3 regions of the Streptomyces sp. NPDC006259 genome follow, and region 2 is predicted to be linked to each of the others. Evidence: riboswitches for the same ligand, from Rfam matches in the RefSeq annotation. Region 2 holds a riboswitch; each other region holds the start of a gene.

Region 1 (5,466 bases), on a different contig from region 2:
CCCCCTCGACGGTGTCCCCGCGGCACCGTCCGCGCCGGCGTGCGGAATGCGGGCTGGGCCCTCCGTCCGACCCCTCCCGTCCGACGTCACATCCGCCGCGCGTCCGCCCACGCGCCCGCCCCCGGGGAGAGTCATGACCGTCACACCGCAGGCCGCCCACCCGTCCACCCGACCGGCCCCCGCCTTCCGGGGCCGGATCGGCCGCGACGCGCGCAGCGGCCACTACGCCGTGCCGCGCCGCTACCGGCTCCACCTCTCGCCGGCCGACCCCGACGGCCTGCGCATCGCCGTCGTCCACAGCCTGCTCGGCCTGGACCGCGCCTGTCCCGTGACGTTCCTGCCCGCCGTCCCGGACTGTCCCGACGGCGGCCACTCGCAGCTGCGTCCCCTGTACGACGCCAGCGCGCACCACTACACCGGACCCGCCCTCGCGCCGGTCCTCAGCGACGACTGGTCGGGTCGGATCGTCTCCACCCACGGCCCCGACATCGCCCGCGACCTCGCCCGGCACTTCGGCGGCGGCCGGCCCTCGCTGTACCCGTGCGGCACGGAGTCGGAGATCGAGGCCGTCCAGCGGATGTGCGCCCAGGGCATCGAGGAGGCCGCCCAGCGCGCCGGAGCGGCCGGCGCCGACGCGTCGGAGCGCGCCGCGGCCCTCGACACGCTGCTCGGCACGCTCGGCGTCCTCGAACAAGGGCTCAGCGCCCGGCCCCATCTGATCGGCACGCAGATCACGGCGGCCGACGTCGAGTTGTGGGTGACGTTGGTCCAGCTCGACACCGTGCACCGCCACCACCTCGACGCCGACACGGTGCGCCGCGTCGCCGGGCACCCCGCCCTGTGGGAGTACGCCCGCCGGCTGGCCGCGCACCCCGCCTTCGGCGGCCATCTCGACCTCGACGGCGTCAACCGCCGCCACCACGCCCGCTGTCAGGGTCTGGAGGCCGCCGGCTCGGCCGTCCAGATACTGGACTGGGCGAGCCACACGACCCCCGTCACGGGCACGGAGGCGCAGGTCGCGCGGTCCTGACCCGGTCCAGTGGCTGGACCGGCGTTGACAACCGTTCGGGCGACTGTCTTAACTTACGACCCAGAACGGTCATGAGCGTCAGCGACAAGCCCTGGCTTGCTGACCGGCAACCCTCGCTCGGCGGTGGGGTGCCCCAGGTGACGACCGGACCGGATGACGTTCGGTAGACGTTTCGGTAAGCGCGAGGGCCCCACGGGGCCGGACAGTGACGGTGACGGACATGTACGCAGCCTCTCGGACGGCGCCCCGCCGCCTCCGCGGCTGCGTACGGCCGTACCTCGACGTCCTCGTCGCCGACCGCGCCGTCGATCTCCTCCGCGTGAACAGCGCGCTGTGTACCGCGCCGGGCCGTGCCCGCTGTCGGGGCTGAACCCCTCACACCCTTCGCCCCGTCACCGCGTTCCTGACGAACACCGCCTGCGCGGTGTGCCGTTGTCCGCCCCACCCCGGTTCCCCGTACGCATCCGCGCGCCGTGCCGCGCCGGCCCGTCACGGAGCGGCCACCGCCGCCCCGCCGCGCCGCCGCGGCCACCCACGCCCGCCGTGATCCGGGGTGCCCCGACTCCCGCCGGAGCCCCTCATGAGTGAACCCCCAGGCGCCGTGGCCCTCGCCGAGGCACCACCCGCCGTACCCCCGCCGCGCCACCGGCTCACCGCCCAGCGCGTCCAGCCGCTGCGCCGGCCCGGACGCTGGATCGCCACCGCGGTCGTCCTGGTGCTGGCCGCCCAGTTCGTCCACGGCCTGGTGACCAACCCGTTCTACCAATGGGACCGCTTCGGCTACTGGTTCCTGCGCCCGACGATCCTCGACGGACTGCTGATCACCCTCGAAGTGACGGCCTGGAGCGCGGTGCTGGGCCTCCTCGGCGGCATCCTGCTCGCCCTGGCCAGGCTCTCCCGCAGCCCGGTGCTGCGCGCCGCGAGCTGGACCTACGTCTGGGCGCTGCGCTCCGTCCCGCTCATCGTCGTGCTGCTGTTCCTCTACAACTTCAGCGCCCTGTACAAGACGTTGAGCGTCGGCATCCCCTTCGGACCCGCCTTCTTCAGCTTCGACGAGTCCCGGCTCGCCACCGACATGGCGATCGCCGTGATCGGCCTCAGCCTCAACGAGGCCGCCTACGCCGCCGAGGTGGTCCGCGGCGGCATCCTCTCCGTCGACCAGGGCCAGCACGAGGCGGCGTCCGCCCTCGGCCTGCCCAAGGGCTACCAGTTCCGGCGGATCGTCTTCCCGCAGGCCCTGCGGTCCATCACCCCCAACTACGTCAACCAGCTGATCGGCCTGGTCAAGAGCACTTCGCTGGTCTTCTACGTGTCGCTGCTCGACCTGTTCGGCACCGCCCAGTCGATGGGCTCCACCTACCCCGGCGACATCGTGCCCCTGCTGCTGGTCGTCACCGTCTGGTACCTGATCCTCACGAGCCTCGTCTCCGTGATCCAGTTCTACGTCGAGCGGTACTACGCGCGGGGCGCCACCCGCTCCCTGCCGCCGACCCCGTTGCAGAAGCTGCGCACCGGCCTGCGGGACCTGCGGGAGCGTGCGCGCAGGGAGGCCGCCGTATGACCGCCGAGACCGTCACCGCGACCCCGCGGGCCGCCGAGCCGGCCGCGGCGCGGCCCGCCGCCGTCCAGGTGCACGACGTCCACAAGTGGTACGGCGCCCACCGGGTGCTCGACGGTGTCGACCTGACGGTGCGGCCCGGCGAGGTCACCGTCGTCCTCGGCCCGTCCGGCTCCGGCAAGTCCACCCTGCTGCGGGTCATCAACCACCTGGAGAAGCCCGAGATCGGTTACGTCAGCGTCAACGGCGAGCCGATCGGCGTGCGCCGGCACGGCGACCGGCTGCGCGAGCTGAGCGAGCGGGCCATCCTCGCGCAGCGCAGCCGTATCGGGTTCGTCTTCCAGAACTTCAACCTCTTCCCGCACCTGACCGTGCTCGACAACGTCGCCGCCGCCCCCGTGGCGACCGGCAGGCTCGGCAAGGCCGCGGCGCGGGAACTGGCCCGCGAACTCCTCGACCGGGTGGGCCTCGCCGACAAGGCCTCCGCCTACCCCCGCCAGCTGTCCGGCGGCCAGCAGCAGCGCGTCGCCATAGCCCGCGCGCTCGCCCTGCGCCCCGGAGTCATCCTCTTCGACGAGCCCACCTCCGCCCTCGACCCCGAACTCGTCGGCGAGGTCCTCGCCGTCATCAAGAGCCTGGCGACCAGCGGCACCACCCTCGTCATCGTCACGCACGAGATCGGCTTCGCCCGCGAGGTCGCCGACCGGGTCGTCTTCATCGACGCCGGAAGGATCGTCGAACAGGGCCCGCCCGCAGAGGTCCTGGACAACCCGCGGCACGAACGCACACGGGACTTCCTCAGCAAGGTCCTCTGACACCCCGCGCCGCACCACCTCATCCCCTCCCTCCCCGCCACCAGTCACGAAGGACGGCCATGCCCACCCACATCACCCGACGCAGCCTGATGCGCGGCATCACCGCGGCGACCGCCGTCGCCACCCTGGCCACCGGGCTCGCCGCCTGCGGTGGTGACAGCGACGCCGCCACCACGACCGACACCGCCGCCTCGGGGAGCGTGACCATCGGCCGGCTCTCCAACGGCGCCGCGAAGGAGACCACCCTCAAGGTGTCCGAGGTGAAGTCGATCAGCGCCCAACTGCCCGAGGCCGTGCGCAGGAGCGGCAAGCTGGTCATCGGCAGCGGCACCCTGCCGTCCGGCTCCCCTCCGCTGGGCTTCGTCGGCGGCGACCAGAAGACCCTCACCGGCTCCGAGCCCGACCTCGGCCGCCTGGTCGCCGCGGTACTCGGCCTCAAGCCCGAGGTCAGGCGATTCACCTGGGAGAACCTCTTCGTCGGCATCGACAGCGGCAAGGTCGACGTCGCCCTGACGAACGTGACGGTGACCGAGGAGCGCAAGCGCAAGTACGAGTTCGTCTCGTACCGCAAGGACGACCTGGCCCTCGAGACGCCGAAGTCGAGCACATGGACGTTCGACGGCGACTACCAGGTGCTGGCGGGCAGGACGGTCTCGGTGGGCGCGGGCACCAACCAGGAGCGGATCCTGCTGGCGTGGAAGAAGAAACTGGAGAGCGAGGGCAAGAAGCTCACCGTCAAGTACTTCCAGGACAGCAACAGCACCTACCTGGCACTGAACAGCGGGAAGATCGACGCCTACTTCGGTCCGAACCCGAACCTGTCCTACCACGCCACCCAGTCGGCCGGCACGCCCAACGAGACCCGTATCGCCGGCCAGTTCTCCGGCGCGGGGGAGAGCCTCCAGGGCCTGATCGCGGCGACCGCCAAGAAGGACAGCGGCCTCGCCAAACCCTTGGCCGCCGCCCTCAACCACCTGATCGAGAACGGCCAGTACGCCCAGTGGCTCGCGGCCTGGCACCTCTCCAACGAGGCCGTCGCCAAGTCCGAGGTCAACCCTCCCGGCCTGCCCCTGACCGACTCCTGACCCGGCGTCAGAACACCGGCCGAACCGTCCCGCTCGCACAGGAAGGGACCCCGCCTCCGTGACCCGTCGTCCGACAGACCCTCGCGGAGGCGGAGCCCCCACCTCGCGCGCGCACGCCGCCGCCGGCGACGCCCCGGCGATCCGGCGCCACGAGTCGCTCCGCCTCACCGCGCGCCACCACTCGTCCGCCCGTGTCGGCACGCACGCGGGGAACACCCCGCCGCGGTGGGGTGTTGTGGCTCATGACGAGAGGCACCGATCGGCGCCGGGGACGGCGGCCGGCCGACCGCGAGGGGCGGGGGTGACGGACGTGCGGGACGCGCAGGCAGTGCGGCGCACCGGCGTCGCGACCCCGCTCCGGTCCCTGCATCTCCATTCCCGGCCCCACATCGACCTCCAGCGCGTGGCCGGCGCCCTCTGTTGCTCCTGACCCCGTTGCCCCGCCCCCGCGCCCGCCGCCCACCGGCGGGCCCGGCGCTCTCGTACGGACCTCCAGGAAGGCACCTCCGTGTCCTCGACTCCCGCTGTCCCCCTGCATCTCGCCGTCGCCCTCGACGGCACCGGCTGGCACCCCGCCTCCTGGCGCGAGCCGGTCTCCCGACCCCGCGAACTGTTCACCGCCGGCTACTGGGCCGACCAGGTCGCCGAGGCCGAGCACGGCCTGCTCGACTTCGTCACCATCGAGGACGGCCTCGGCCCGCAGTCCTCCCACTTCCTGGACCCGGACGAGCGCACCGACCAGGTCCGCGGCCGGCTCGACGCGGTCCTGATCGCCTCCCGGATCGCCCCGCTGTCCCGCCACATAGGCCTGGTCCCGACCGTGGTGGCCACCCACACGGAGCCGTTCCACATCTCCAAGGCCGTCGCCACCCTCGACCACGTCAGCTCCGGCCGTGCGGGCCTGCGCGTCCAGATCAGCGCCCGTCCCACCGACGCCGCCCACTTCGGCCGCCGCACCATCCCCCGCATCGAGGCCTA
Region 2 (5,466 bases):
CCCGGTGTCGCGGCGGTGCGGGCCGAGCTGCCCGGTGTGCTGGAGGCCGCCGGGGCGTGGCGCGGGACCTGGGTGGAGGAGAAGGGACGGGCCGTCGCGGTGCACACGCGCCGGGCCGAGGACCCGCAGGCCGCGTTCGAGGCGCTGCGCGGGCCGCTCGCCGACCTCGCCGCCCGGCACAGGCTGATCGTCGAGCCCGGCCGGATGGTGCTGGAGCTGCGGCCGCCGGGCGTGGACAAGGGCGTGGCCCTGACGGAGCACGTCCGCGAGATCGGCGCCACTGCGGTTCTCTACGCCGGCGACGACCTCGGCGACCTGCCCGCTTTCGCCGCCGTCGAGAAGCTGCGCTCCGACGGCGTCCCCGGTCTGCTGGTGGCCAGCGGCAGCTCCGAGGTGACCGAGCTGTCGAAGCGCGCGGACCTCGTCGTCGACGGTCCCGCCGGGGTCGTGGGACTGCTGCGGGCGCTGTCCGGCCGGTTCCGCTGACCGACCGGGAGCGCCCGCGAGCGGCCTCGGCGGCCCCGCCGGGACCGCGGGGCTCGCGGGCGCTCTCCGGTCAGTCGCGGGGCAGTGCCTGGAGGGCCTGCAACTGCTCGAGGAACCACAGGGCCGGGGGCAGGGCGGTCGCGGCCGCCGTCAGCCTCTTGGCGCGTTCCGCCCGCTCCTCCGGCGCCATGGTCAGCGCCTCGTGCAGGGCGCGGGCGGTTTCCAGGACGTCGTACGGATTGACCACGAGGGCGTCCTCGCCCAGCTCCCAGTACGCCCCGGCCTCGCGTGACAGCACCAGCGCGCAGCCCTGGTCGGAGACGACCGGGACCTCCTTGGCGACCAGGTTCATGCCGTCCCGGATCGGGTTGACCAGGGCCACGTCGGCGAGGCGGTACGCGGCGAGCGAGCGGGCGAAGTCGTCCTTGACGTGCAGGACGACCGGGGTCCAGCCCGGCGTGCCGTACTCCTCGTTGATCTCGCGCGCGACCCGCTGCACCTCGGCCGTGTAGTCGCGGTAGACGGCGAGATCCTGGCGGGAGGGGTAGGCGAACGCCACGTGCACGACACGCTCGCGCCACTCGGGGTGGTCGTCGAGGAGCTGCCGGTAGGCCAGCAGACCGCGCACGATGTTCTTCGACAGCTCGGTGCGGTCGACCCGCACGACGGTCCTGCGGCCCTCGCCGATCTCCTCGCGCAGGGCGACGATCCGCTCCTCCACGTCGCTCTCGTGGGAGCGGGCGCGCAGGAAGTCGGCGTCGGCGCCCAGGCCGTGCACCCCGATCTCGGTACTGCCCGTCCCGCCCGCGAACTCCGTGCAGCACGCGGCGAACGCGTCCGCCCAGCGCCGGGTCAGGAAGCCCAGGCGGTCCGCTCCGAGCATGCCGCGCAGCAGCTGCGCGCGGATGTCGGTGGGGAGCAGCGCGAAGTAGTCCGCCGGCGCCCACGGGGTGTGCGAGAAGTGACTGATGCGCAGGTCGGGGCGCAGCTCGCGGAGCATGCCCGGCACCAGACAGAGGTGGTAGTCCTGCACCAGGACCGCCGCGCCCCGTCCGGCCTCCTCGGCCAGCGCCTGCGCGAACGCGCGGTTGTAGCTCTCGTACGACGCCCACTGGCGCCGGAACTCCGCGTCGAAGACCGGCTCCAGCGGGGTCTGGTACAGCAGGTGGTGGATGAACCAGAGCACGGAGTTGGCGATGCCGTTGTACGCGTCGGCGTGCACGTCGGCCGGGATGTCGAGCATCCGCACGCCGTCCTCGCCGACCCCGCGCCGCACCGCCTCGCGGTCGCCGTCGGAGAGCGCCGAGCACACCCACAGGGCGCCCGCGTCCGGCCCGATCGCCGACAGACCCGAGACCAGTCCGCCGCCGCCCCGCTTGGCGTGCAGCGAACCGTCCTCGCGCACCTGATAGGAGACCGGGCCGCGATTGGACGCGACCAGTACCTGAGCACCCTCGTCAACAGCACCACGCGTAAAAGCCATACGCCACAACCTAGCCCGGTCCCTAAACGCTCAAACGTACGGATGCGGTCCGCGGACGGAGTACACCCGGCCGGGTACGGCGGGAACGGCCGTGGACGCGGGCGGGACCGGCCGTGGACGCGGGCCGGACCCGCCGTGGACGCGGGCCGGAGCGCGTCGCGCCTTCCCGCCGGGCAGGCGGGAAGGCGACGACGACAGGGCGATACGGCTAGGCGACCTTGCGTTCCGCGTACTCCGCGATCTCCGCCATCGGCGGGCGTTCCTCGGTGTCCACGGAGTAGGTGCGCGGCTCGAAGCCGTCCGTGCCCCGCTCGAACTGGGTGAGCGCGGGCCGGATCAGGTGCCCGCGGGCCAGCCGGAGCTGCGCGGTGCGGTAGATCGCCGCCGCCATCCGGCCGAGCGCCTGCCCGTTCTGGTGGCGGTGCCTGCGCACGCCGACGTCCACCTGGGCGAGGGCGTCCAGGCCGACCAGGTGCAGGGCGTCGACGAGCATGCCCAGCTCCACGCCGTAGCCGACGGGGAACGGCAGCTGTTCCAGCAGGCTGCGGCGGGCCGCGTACTCGCCGCCGAGCGGCTGCACGAAACCGGCCAGCTGCGGCCAGTGCATGTTGAGCAGGGGGCGGGCCATGAGTTCCGTGACCCGGCCGCCCTGGCCCGCCGCGCCGTCCAGCGGGCGGTCGTACATGGCCTTGACCAGATCGACTCCGGGGTCGGTGAGCAGCGGTCCGACGATCCCCGTGACGAAGTCGGAGGAGAAGTCCCTGAGGTCGGCGTCGACGAAACAGACGATGTCCCCGGTCGTGACGAGCAACGACCGCCACAGCACCTCGCCCTTGCCGGGCACGGCCGGTATCCGGGGCAGGATCGCGTCCCGGTGGACGACGCGCGCCCCGGCCGCCGCCGCGACCTCGGACGTACGGTCGGTGGAGCCCGAGTCGACCACGACGATCTCGTCGACCAGGGGAACCTGCTGCATCAGGTCGTGGCGGATGACCGCGACGATGTCACCGACCGTCTCCTGCTCGTTCAGGGCGGGCAGCACCACGGAGACCGTCTGGCCCGAGGCACGTTTCGCGGCCAGGACGCGGTGCAGCGGGCGGTCGGTCACGGACCAGGAGCGGGTGGCCAGCCAGGCTTCAGCTTCTTTCAGCACGGTCTGCGGCTCCTCACAGTCGTGATCACACGTGGTGCACGCGGGGTGACGGTGTGATCCATCTCGCGGTTCGGACGTCTATCTCAACTGTCCTGGCCTTCGGTTACAGTCTTGAACAACGCGGATGACCATCGCATGTCCGAGGTCGCCGTTGTTCACAACTTCATACCGCTCATCCAGAGGGGCAGAGGGATACGGCCCGATGAAGCCCCGGCAACCCTCCAGCCGGTCTCGGCACGTTGACGTGGCGAGGCTCCCGGCTAGGGAAGGTGCCAAATCCGTCTCACGGCGAGATGCGTCGTGAGGAAGATGAGGAGAAAGGGCCTCGCCTCACATGGCTGCGCAGACAGTTGGAACCACCACGAACTCCGTCGATCTCGGTCCCGCCGCGGCGCTCTCCTGCCGCGAGTGCGGACACCGCGTGCCCCTCGGCCCGGTCTTCGCCTGCGAGGAGTGTTTCGGCCCGCTCGAGATCGCGTACGACTTCTCGTCCTATGAGACCGAGGAACTCCGCAAGCGCATCGAGGCGGGACCCGCGAACATCTGGCGCTACGCGCCGCTGCTGCCCGTCCCGGCCGACGTGGCGGACAAGCCGAACATCAACCCCGGCTGGACCAAGCTCGTCCAGGCCGACAACCTGGCCCGCGAGCTGGGCGTCGACGCCGGCAAGCTGTTCGTCAAGGACGACTCCGGCAACCCGACGCACTCCTTCAAGGACCGCGTCGTCGCCCAGGCCATCGAGGCCGCCCGCGCCTTCGGCTTCACGACCCTGTCCTGCTCCTCCACGGGCAACCTGGCCGGTGCCGTCGGCGCCGCCGCCGCCCGCGCCGGCTTCCGCTCCTGCGTGTTCATCCCGCACGACCTGGAACAGGGCAAGATCGTCATGGCCGCGATCTACGGCGGCGAACTCGTCGGCATCGAGGGCAACTACGACGACGTGAACCGCTTCTGCTCCGAGCTGATCGGCGACCCGGCCGGCGAGGGCTGGGGCTTCGTCAACGTCAACCTGCGGCCGTACTACGCCGAGGGCTCCAAGACGCTGGCGTACGAGATCTGCGAGCAGCTCGGCTGGCGGCTGCCCGACCAGCTCGTCGTGCCGATCGCCTCCGGCTCGCAGCTCACCAAGATCGACAAGGGTCTGCAGGAGCTGATCAGGCTCGGTCTCGTCGAGGACAGGCCGTACAAGATCTTCGGCGCGCAGGCCGAGGGCTGCTCCCCGGTGTCCGCCGCCTACAAGGCCGGCCACGACGTCGTGCGGCCCCAGAAGCCGAACACCATCGCCAAGTCCCTCGCCATCGGCAACCCGGCGGACGGCCCGTACGTCCTGGACATCGCGCGCCGTACCGGTGGCGCGGTGGAGGACGTGAACGACGAGCAGGTGGTCGACGCGATCAAGCTGCTGGCGCGGACCGAGGGCATCTTCGCCGAGACGGCGGGTGGCGTGACCGTGGGCGTGACGAGGAAGCTGATCGAGAACGGTCTCCTCGACCCGACGAAGACCACCGTCGTCCTCAACACGGGGGACGGCCTCAAGACCCTCGACGCGGTGGCCGGCACCGGCCTCACCGCCACCATCCGCCCGAACCTGGACTCCTTCCGAGAGGCTGGCCTCGCATGAGCGTGACCGTCCGCATCCCCACCATCCTGCGCACCTACACCGGCGGCAGGGCCGAGGTCGCGGCCGAGGGCGCGACCCTCGGCGAGGTCATCTCCGACCTGGAGAAGAACCACACCGGCATCGCCGCCCGCGTCCTCGACGACCAGGGCAAGCTGCGCCGGTTCGTCAACGTGTACGTCAACGACGACGACGTCCGCTTCGAGCAGGGGCTGGACACGGTGACCCCGGACGGCGCCGGCGTCTCGATCATTCCGGCCGTGGCCGGCGGCTGACACACGTTCCGTACCCGCCGGTAGTAACCGTCGGTAACGGTAATGACCGAGAGTTCATCGAATTGCCCCCTCCGCGAGAGAAACGGAGGGGGCAATTCAGTGTGGTTGAGCGCGGTACAGTTGGGGAACACGCCGCCCATTGCACGCCGACCACAGAGATGTTCCGTCGGTGCGGGCGATGAGAAGTAGCCAAAGTGTGCATGCCTTTTGCGCCTTTCATTCCCTTTGCGGGGCCCGACTTGCCCTGAATCCAGGCGAATCCTCACTCTTCTCCGGACCCTCCGCGTCCAGAATTCTCGTCCGATTGACCTGTTGCAGAGGGCAGTTGGACAGATACATTCGGCCGCGGTCGACGCGTTCCGGCGCACGCCCCCAACCAACTTGGGGGGTGAGGTCTGACCCGGATTCGCGAAGTGCGGATCTGTGCAAGGGCCAGTAATAGGGGAGTTAGGCA
Region 3 (5,466 bases), on a different contig from region 2:
GTGGGCGATGGACCGGATCATGCGCGGCGAGGCCACCGACGCCCAGATCGCCGGGTTCGTGGTGGCGCTGCGCGCCAAGGGCGAGACCGTCGAGGAGATCAACGGACTCGTCCGCGCGATGTACGAGCACGCGAACGTGATCGAGGTGCCCGGCCCGACCGTCGACATCGTCGGCACCGGCGGCGACGGCGCGAAGACGGTGAACATCTCCACGATGTCCTCGATCGTCGTGGCCGGCACGGGCGTCAAGGTCGTCAAGCACGGCAACCGGGCCGCGTCCTCCGCGTCCGGCGCCTCGGACGTCCTGGAGAAGCTCGGCGTCCGCCTCGACCTGACCCCGCAGCGGGTGGCCGAGGTCGCCGAGGAGGCCGGCATCACCTTCTGCTTCGCCATCAAGTTCCATCCGGCGCTGCGTCACGCGGGCGCGGCCCGTGGCCAGTTGGGCATCCGCACGGTGTTCAACGTGCTCGGCCCGCTGACCAACCCGGCCAAGGTCCGGGCCCAGGCGGTCGGCGTCGCGGACGCGCGCATGGCGCCGATCGTGGCCGGCGTCTTCGCGGAGCGCGGCAACTCCTCGCTGGTGTTCCGCGGCGACGACGGCCTCGACGAGCTGACGACGACCTCCACCTCACGGGTCTGGGTCGTCCGCGACGGCAAGGTGACCGAGGAGTCGTTCGACCCGCGGGACGTCGGCCTCGACCTCGTTCCCGTCGAGGCCCTGCGGGGCGCCGACGCCTCCTACAACGCCGAGGTGGCGCGCAGGCTGCTGGACGGCGAGACGGGCCCGGTCCGGGACGCCGTCCTGCTGAACTCGGCGGCCGCCCTGGTCGCCCTGGAGCCGACCGCCGCTCCGCTCCCGGAACAGCTCCGGGACGGCATGGCCAGGGCCGCGGAGTCCCTCGACTCCGGCGCGGCCAAGCGGACCCTGGAACGCTGGGCGGCGGCCACCCACGCCTGAGCGCGGGCCCGCTGTGCCGCGGGGCGCGGTCCGGATCCGTCCGTCTCAGGACATGGACCGCGCCTTGCGCGCCGGTGATCGTATGGCAGGATGCTGTACCAGGTCATGAGCGACAGTCATGAGGCCCCGGCCGACTGTCCGGCAACCCTCCGTCCGTGGCGGGGTGCCCCGGGTGAGGACCAGGCCGCAGACAGCAAGGTCTACGGCAAGCGCGGACCCCTCGCACTCGTTCCGAGTGAGCACTTCCAGGGGTCCTGGTCGTCGAGGAGCCTTCCGTGAGCAAGCGAATGCGATAGGGCCGCAGAGCCCCGCCTCCGCATCCCCCCTTCACCGTTTCCCGCGCTCGAGCCGTACCCGCTCGCGCGGCGAATCCGCACGCCTGTCACGGGAGTTCAGCCATGTCCGTCGCCACCGCTGCCGCCGCCCAGACCGTTCGCGCCCCGCTGCCCGTGCTGGGCCGGGATGTCACCGTCCCGCTCGTCACCGGCGGAGAGGTCGGCTACGCGGCCCTCGACTACGCCGCCAGCGCCCCCGCCCTCCAGCGCGTCTGGGACGACGTGGCCGCCTACGCCCCCTACTACGGCAGCGTCCACCGCGGCGCCGGATACCTCTCCCAGCTCTCCACCGACCTCTTCGAGAACGCCCGCCGCACGGTCGCCGAGTTCCTCGACTGCCGGCCCGACGACCAGCTGGTCTTCACCCGGTCCACCACCGACTCCCTGAACCTGCTCGCCGCCGCCCTCCCCGCCGGCTGCCAGGTCTTCGTCTTCGAGACCGAGCACCACGCCTCGCTGCTGCCCTGGAAGGACGCCCGGGTCACCTACCTCGACGCCCCGCGCACACCGGGGCAGGCCGTCGCCACCCTGGAGCGGGCCCTCGCCGGCCGCGATCCGCACGGCCCGGCCCTGGTCTGCGTGACCGGCGCCTCCAACGTCACCGGCGAGCTGTGGCCGGTACGCGAACTGGCCGCCGCGGCCCACGCCCACGGCGCCCGGATCGTCCTGGACGCGGCCCAGCTCGCCCCCCACCACCCGGTGTCCGTCCGTGACCTCGACGTCGACTGGGTCGCCTTCTCCGGCCACAAGCTGTACGCCCCCTTCGGCTCCGGGGTCCTGGCCGGCCGCGCCGACTGGCTGCGAGCGGCCGACCCCTACCTCGCCGGCGGCGGCGCCAGCCGCAAGGTCACCCGCCGCCAGGACGGGGGAGTGGACGTCGAGTGGCACGAGAGCGCCGCCCGGCACGAGGCGGGCTCCCCGAACGTCATCGGCGCCTACTCCATCGCCTCCGCCTGCAAGGCGCTCACCGAGGCGGGCTTCGACACGCTGGTCGCCCGCGAGCGGTACCTCATCGACAAGGTCCGCGCGGGCCTCGCGGAGGTCCCCGAGGTGAGGATCCTGTCCCTCTTCGGCGACGACGCGCCCCGAGTCGGCGTGATCTCCTTCGTCGTGGACGGCTGGAACAGCTCCCACTTCGCCGCCGCGCTCTCCGCCGAGTACGGCATCGGCGTCCGCGACGGCCTCTTCTGCGCCCACCCCCTGGTCCGCACCCTGCTGGGCAGCGACCCGCAGAGCCAGGGCGAGTGCGGGGCCCCCGAGGCGGCCCCCGGCGAGAAGTCCCTCAACGCGATCCGCGTGAGCTTCGGCGCGGGCACCCCCGACGAGCACGTCGACCGTTTCGTGACGGCGGTACGGGAACTGGTGACCGAGGGCGCGAAGTGGCGCTACCGCACGGAGGACGGCCGCTGCGTCCCGGCGGTGTAGGCGGGCCCTTCTCGCCGGAGGCGGTGTTCAGACGGTCAGGAGTCCAGGCCGATCGCGAACGCCGCCTCCAGGTCGTGCTGCGAGTACGTGCGGAAGGCCACGTGCGTGTCCGTCGCCTCCACCCCCGGGATCTTGCTGATCCGCCCCGGGATCATCTCGGCGAGGTCCTCGTGCCGGCGTACCCGCACCATGGCGATCAGGTCGTAGGTGCCGGTCACGGAGAACACCTCGCTCACGGATTCGAGCGAAGCGATCGACTCCGCGATCTCGGGGATCCGGTCCACGCTGGTCTTGATGAGGACGATCGCGGTGATCACGGCTGGTTCTCTCCCTCGGGGGCCGGAGCTGGGCTGCTGCTCACTCTAGTGGGCCGGGTGAACCGGGCCCACGCGTAGACGAAGCCCAGGCCGAAGCCCACCAGGTGCGCCAGGTACGCCACCCCCGGTCCCTGCCCCGCCCGCCCCGCCGCCACCCACTGCAACGCCACCCAGAAGGGCAGCACCACCCAGGCCGGGAAGCGCAGCGGCAGGAAGAAGAGGAACGGCAGAAGACTGGTGACCCGAGCCCGGGGGAACAGGTGGAGGAACGCGCCGAGCACCGCCGAGATCGCCCCGGAGGCGCCGACCAGGGACTGTTCGGATTCGGCGTTGACGGCGGCGTACCCGAGCAGTGCCAGCGCGCCGCAGCCCAGGTAGAAGAGGGTGAACTCGACGCGGCCCATCCGGTGCTCGGTCATCGCCCCGAAGACGTGGAGGAAGAGCATGTTGCCCAGCAGGTGCACCCAGCCGCCGTGGACGAACAGGGCGGTCAGGGGGGTGAGGGCGACGCCGGGCGTGATCCCCGCGAACAGGTCCGCCGGGATCACGCCCCACCGGCGGAAATAGGCGCGCTGCGCGAGCGCCGCCTCCTCGCCGGTGCCGGGGACCGGGACGAGGCCCGAGACCGGGCCGATCGCGAAGATCACGCAGCACAGGGCCATCAGTCCGTACGTCACCGGTGCCGCGGGGTGGCGGAAGACTCGGCCCAGCGGCCCGCTCCAGTGGCTGATCATGGATACAGAGCATGACGTAACGGGACGTACTCGGCCGGACCGCCTCGCCGCCGTGGACGGACGGGCGGCCGGCACCCGGCAGGCCGTAGGGTTACGTGCCACACGCTCCGGGGAGCCCTGGGCGCGCCCCGGTCCCGGAAGACCGACACTAGAAGGAAGCGGACGGTCACGATGACGGTTCCCCTGCCGACCGCCACGACGCGGTGGCGCTGCACTCTCTGCGGCAACCTCACGCGGTTCGACGTGACGCGCTCGTCGAAGGTCGTCGAGTACGTCCACCTCGATCTCGCCGGTGAGGCGAAAGTGGAGGAGCGCGAGGTGGTCAGTGAGACCATCGAGTCGGTGCGGTGCCGTTGGTGCAACGCCGTGGATCAGGTGGAACTGGTGGACAGGCCGGGCGCCGGCTCCTGAGGATGGGGGCGGGCCCCCGCACGGAATTGGGGTGTGACGGATGGTGGAGACCACGGGCGGGGGGCCGGACGACGGCGCCGCCGAGGTGCTCGACCGTCCGCTGCCCGACGGCGTGCGCCGCCGGGTCGTGCAGATCGTCTCGGACGGTTTCGGCGGTCTGACCGTCGCCGAACTGCCCGCCCAGTTGCGGCAGTACGCCCGGTTCGCCCCGAACCGGCGGGCCAAGTTCGCGGGCAACGCGATGGCGGCCGCGCTGGAGACCGATCCGCTGTTCCGGCAGCGCATCGCCGAGAAGTTCCGAGAGGCCCAGCCCGAGCTGGCCGGTGCCCTGGACTCCGGCTCGCCGCCCCCGGCCGCGGACCCGCTCGACGTGGCGGCCGCGGCTTACGTGCTGCGCCCCACGGGCTGGGTGAAGCTGGTCACCGCGGCCGGCGAGGAGGCGCAGCGGGCGGACGCCGAGCGGGCCGGCGAGGAGAGCCGGGCGGAGCTGGAGCGGTTGCGCGAGCGGCTCGCCGAGGCCCGCGAGCTGACCCGGACCGAGACCGAGCGGCTGCGCGCCGAACTGGACGCGGCGAAGCGGGAGGGCGAGTCGCTGCACCGCAAGCTGCGGTCGGCCCTCAGCGACGTCAAGCGCGGTGAGGCGGCGCTGCGCAAGCTCCAGGGCGAGATGGACGCCGTACGGAGCGAGGGGCAGGCGCAGGTGTCGGCGGCCGAGAGCGAGTCGCGGCGGTTGAAGGCGCGGCTCGCCGAGGCGGAGGCCGGACTGGAGGCCACCCGGCGGGCGGCCCGCGAGGGGCGCAGCGTCGAGGACATGAGGGTCCGGCTGCTGCTGGACACCCTGCTGGAATCGGCCCAAGGGCTGCGCAGGGAGCTGGCGTTGCCGCCGGTGTCGGTGCGCCCGGCGGAGACCGTGGACGCGGTGGAGCCCGGCCGGATGACCCCGAAGGACATCGCCGCCCGCGCGCTGTCCGAGAACGACCCGGCGATCCTGGACCAGTTGCTGGCGCTGCCGCAGGCGCATCTCGTCGTCGACGGCTACAACGTCACCAAGACGGGCTATCCGCAGATGCCGTTGGAGAAGCAGCGGCTGCGGCTCCTCGGGCAGCTCTCCACGCTCGCCGCGCAGACCGGCGCCGAGGTCACCTGCGTCTTCGACGGTGCCGAGCTGGTGGCGCCCGTGCTGCTGGCGCCGCCGCGCGGAGTGCGGGTGCTGTTCTCCAAGCCGGGGATCACCGCCGACGAGCTGATCCGCCAGCTGGTGCGGGCCGAACCGCCCGGCCGGCCCG

Evidence for each region. A riboswitch is a leader RNA that binds a small molecule or an ion and turns the genes downstream of it on or off. The one in region 2 is predicted to bind S-adenosylmethionine.
Region 1: another riboswitch for S-adenosylmethionine. It lies ahead of ACFYO5_RS14470 (amino acid ABC transporter permease); the one in region 2 lies ahead of thrC (threonine synthase).
Region 3: another riboswitch for S-adenosylmethionine. It lies ahead of ACFYO5_RS01875 (aminotransferase class V-fold PLP-dependent enzyme); the one in region 2 lies ahead of thrC (threonine synthase).

What each region holds. Positions count from the first base shown of each region.
Region 1 is NZ_JBIAHY010000003.1:691,337-696,802, forward strand. Features, by position in the region: gene ACFYO5_RS14465 (glutathione S-transferase C-terminal domain-containing protein) at 134-1,030, shown strand; SAM riboswitch class IV at 1,098-1,218, shown strand; gene ACFYO5_RS14470 (amino acid ABC transporter permease) at 1,611-2,591, shown strand; gene ACFYO5_RS14475 (amino acid ABC transporter ATP-binding protein) at 2,588-3,403, shown strand; gene ACFYO5_RS14480 (ABC transporter substrate-binding protein) at 3,463-4,488, shown strand; gene ACFYO5_RS14485 (putative leader peptide) at 4,817-4,918, shown strand; gene ACFYO5_RS14490 (LLM class flavin-dependent oxidoreductase) at 4,997-5,466, shown strand, end outside.
Region 2 is NZ_JBIAHY010000008.1:263,418-268,883, reverse strand. Features, by position in the region: gene otsB (trehalose-phosphatase) at 1-486, shown strand, start outside; gene ACFYO5_RS30960 (trehalose-6-phosphate synthase) at 557-1,969, opposite strand; gene ACFYO5_RS30955 (glucosyl-3-phosphoglycerate synthase) at 2,178-3,122, opposite strand; SAM riboswitch class I at 3,292-3,438, shown strand; gene thrC (threonine synthase) at 3,457-4,740, shown strand; gene ACFYO5_RS30945 (MoaD/ThiS family protein) at 4,737-5,012, shown strand; gene ACFYO5_RS30940 (cold-shock protein) at 5,466-5,466, shown strand, end outside.
Region 3 is NZ_JBIAHY010000001.1:412,392-417,857, reverse strand. Features, by position in the region: gene trpD (anthranilate phosphoribosyltransferase) at 1-958, shown strand, start outside; SAM riboswitch class IV at 1,060-1,176, shown strand; gene ACFYO5_RS01875 (aminotransferase class V-fold PLP-dependent enzyme) at 1,357-2,718, shown strand; gene ACFYO5_RS01870 (Lrp/AsnC family transcriptional regulator) at 2,754-3,035, opposite strand; gene ACFYO5_RS01865 (rhomboid family intramembrane serine protease) at 3,032-3,769, opposite strand; gene ACFYO5_RS01860 (hypothetical protein) at 3,941-4,180, shown strand; gene ACFYO5_RS01855 (NYN domain-containing protein) at 4,221-5,466, shown strand, end outside.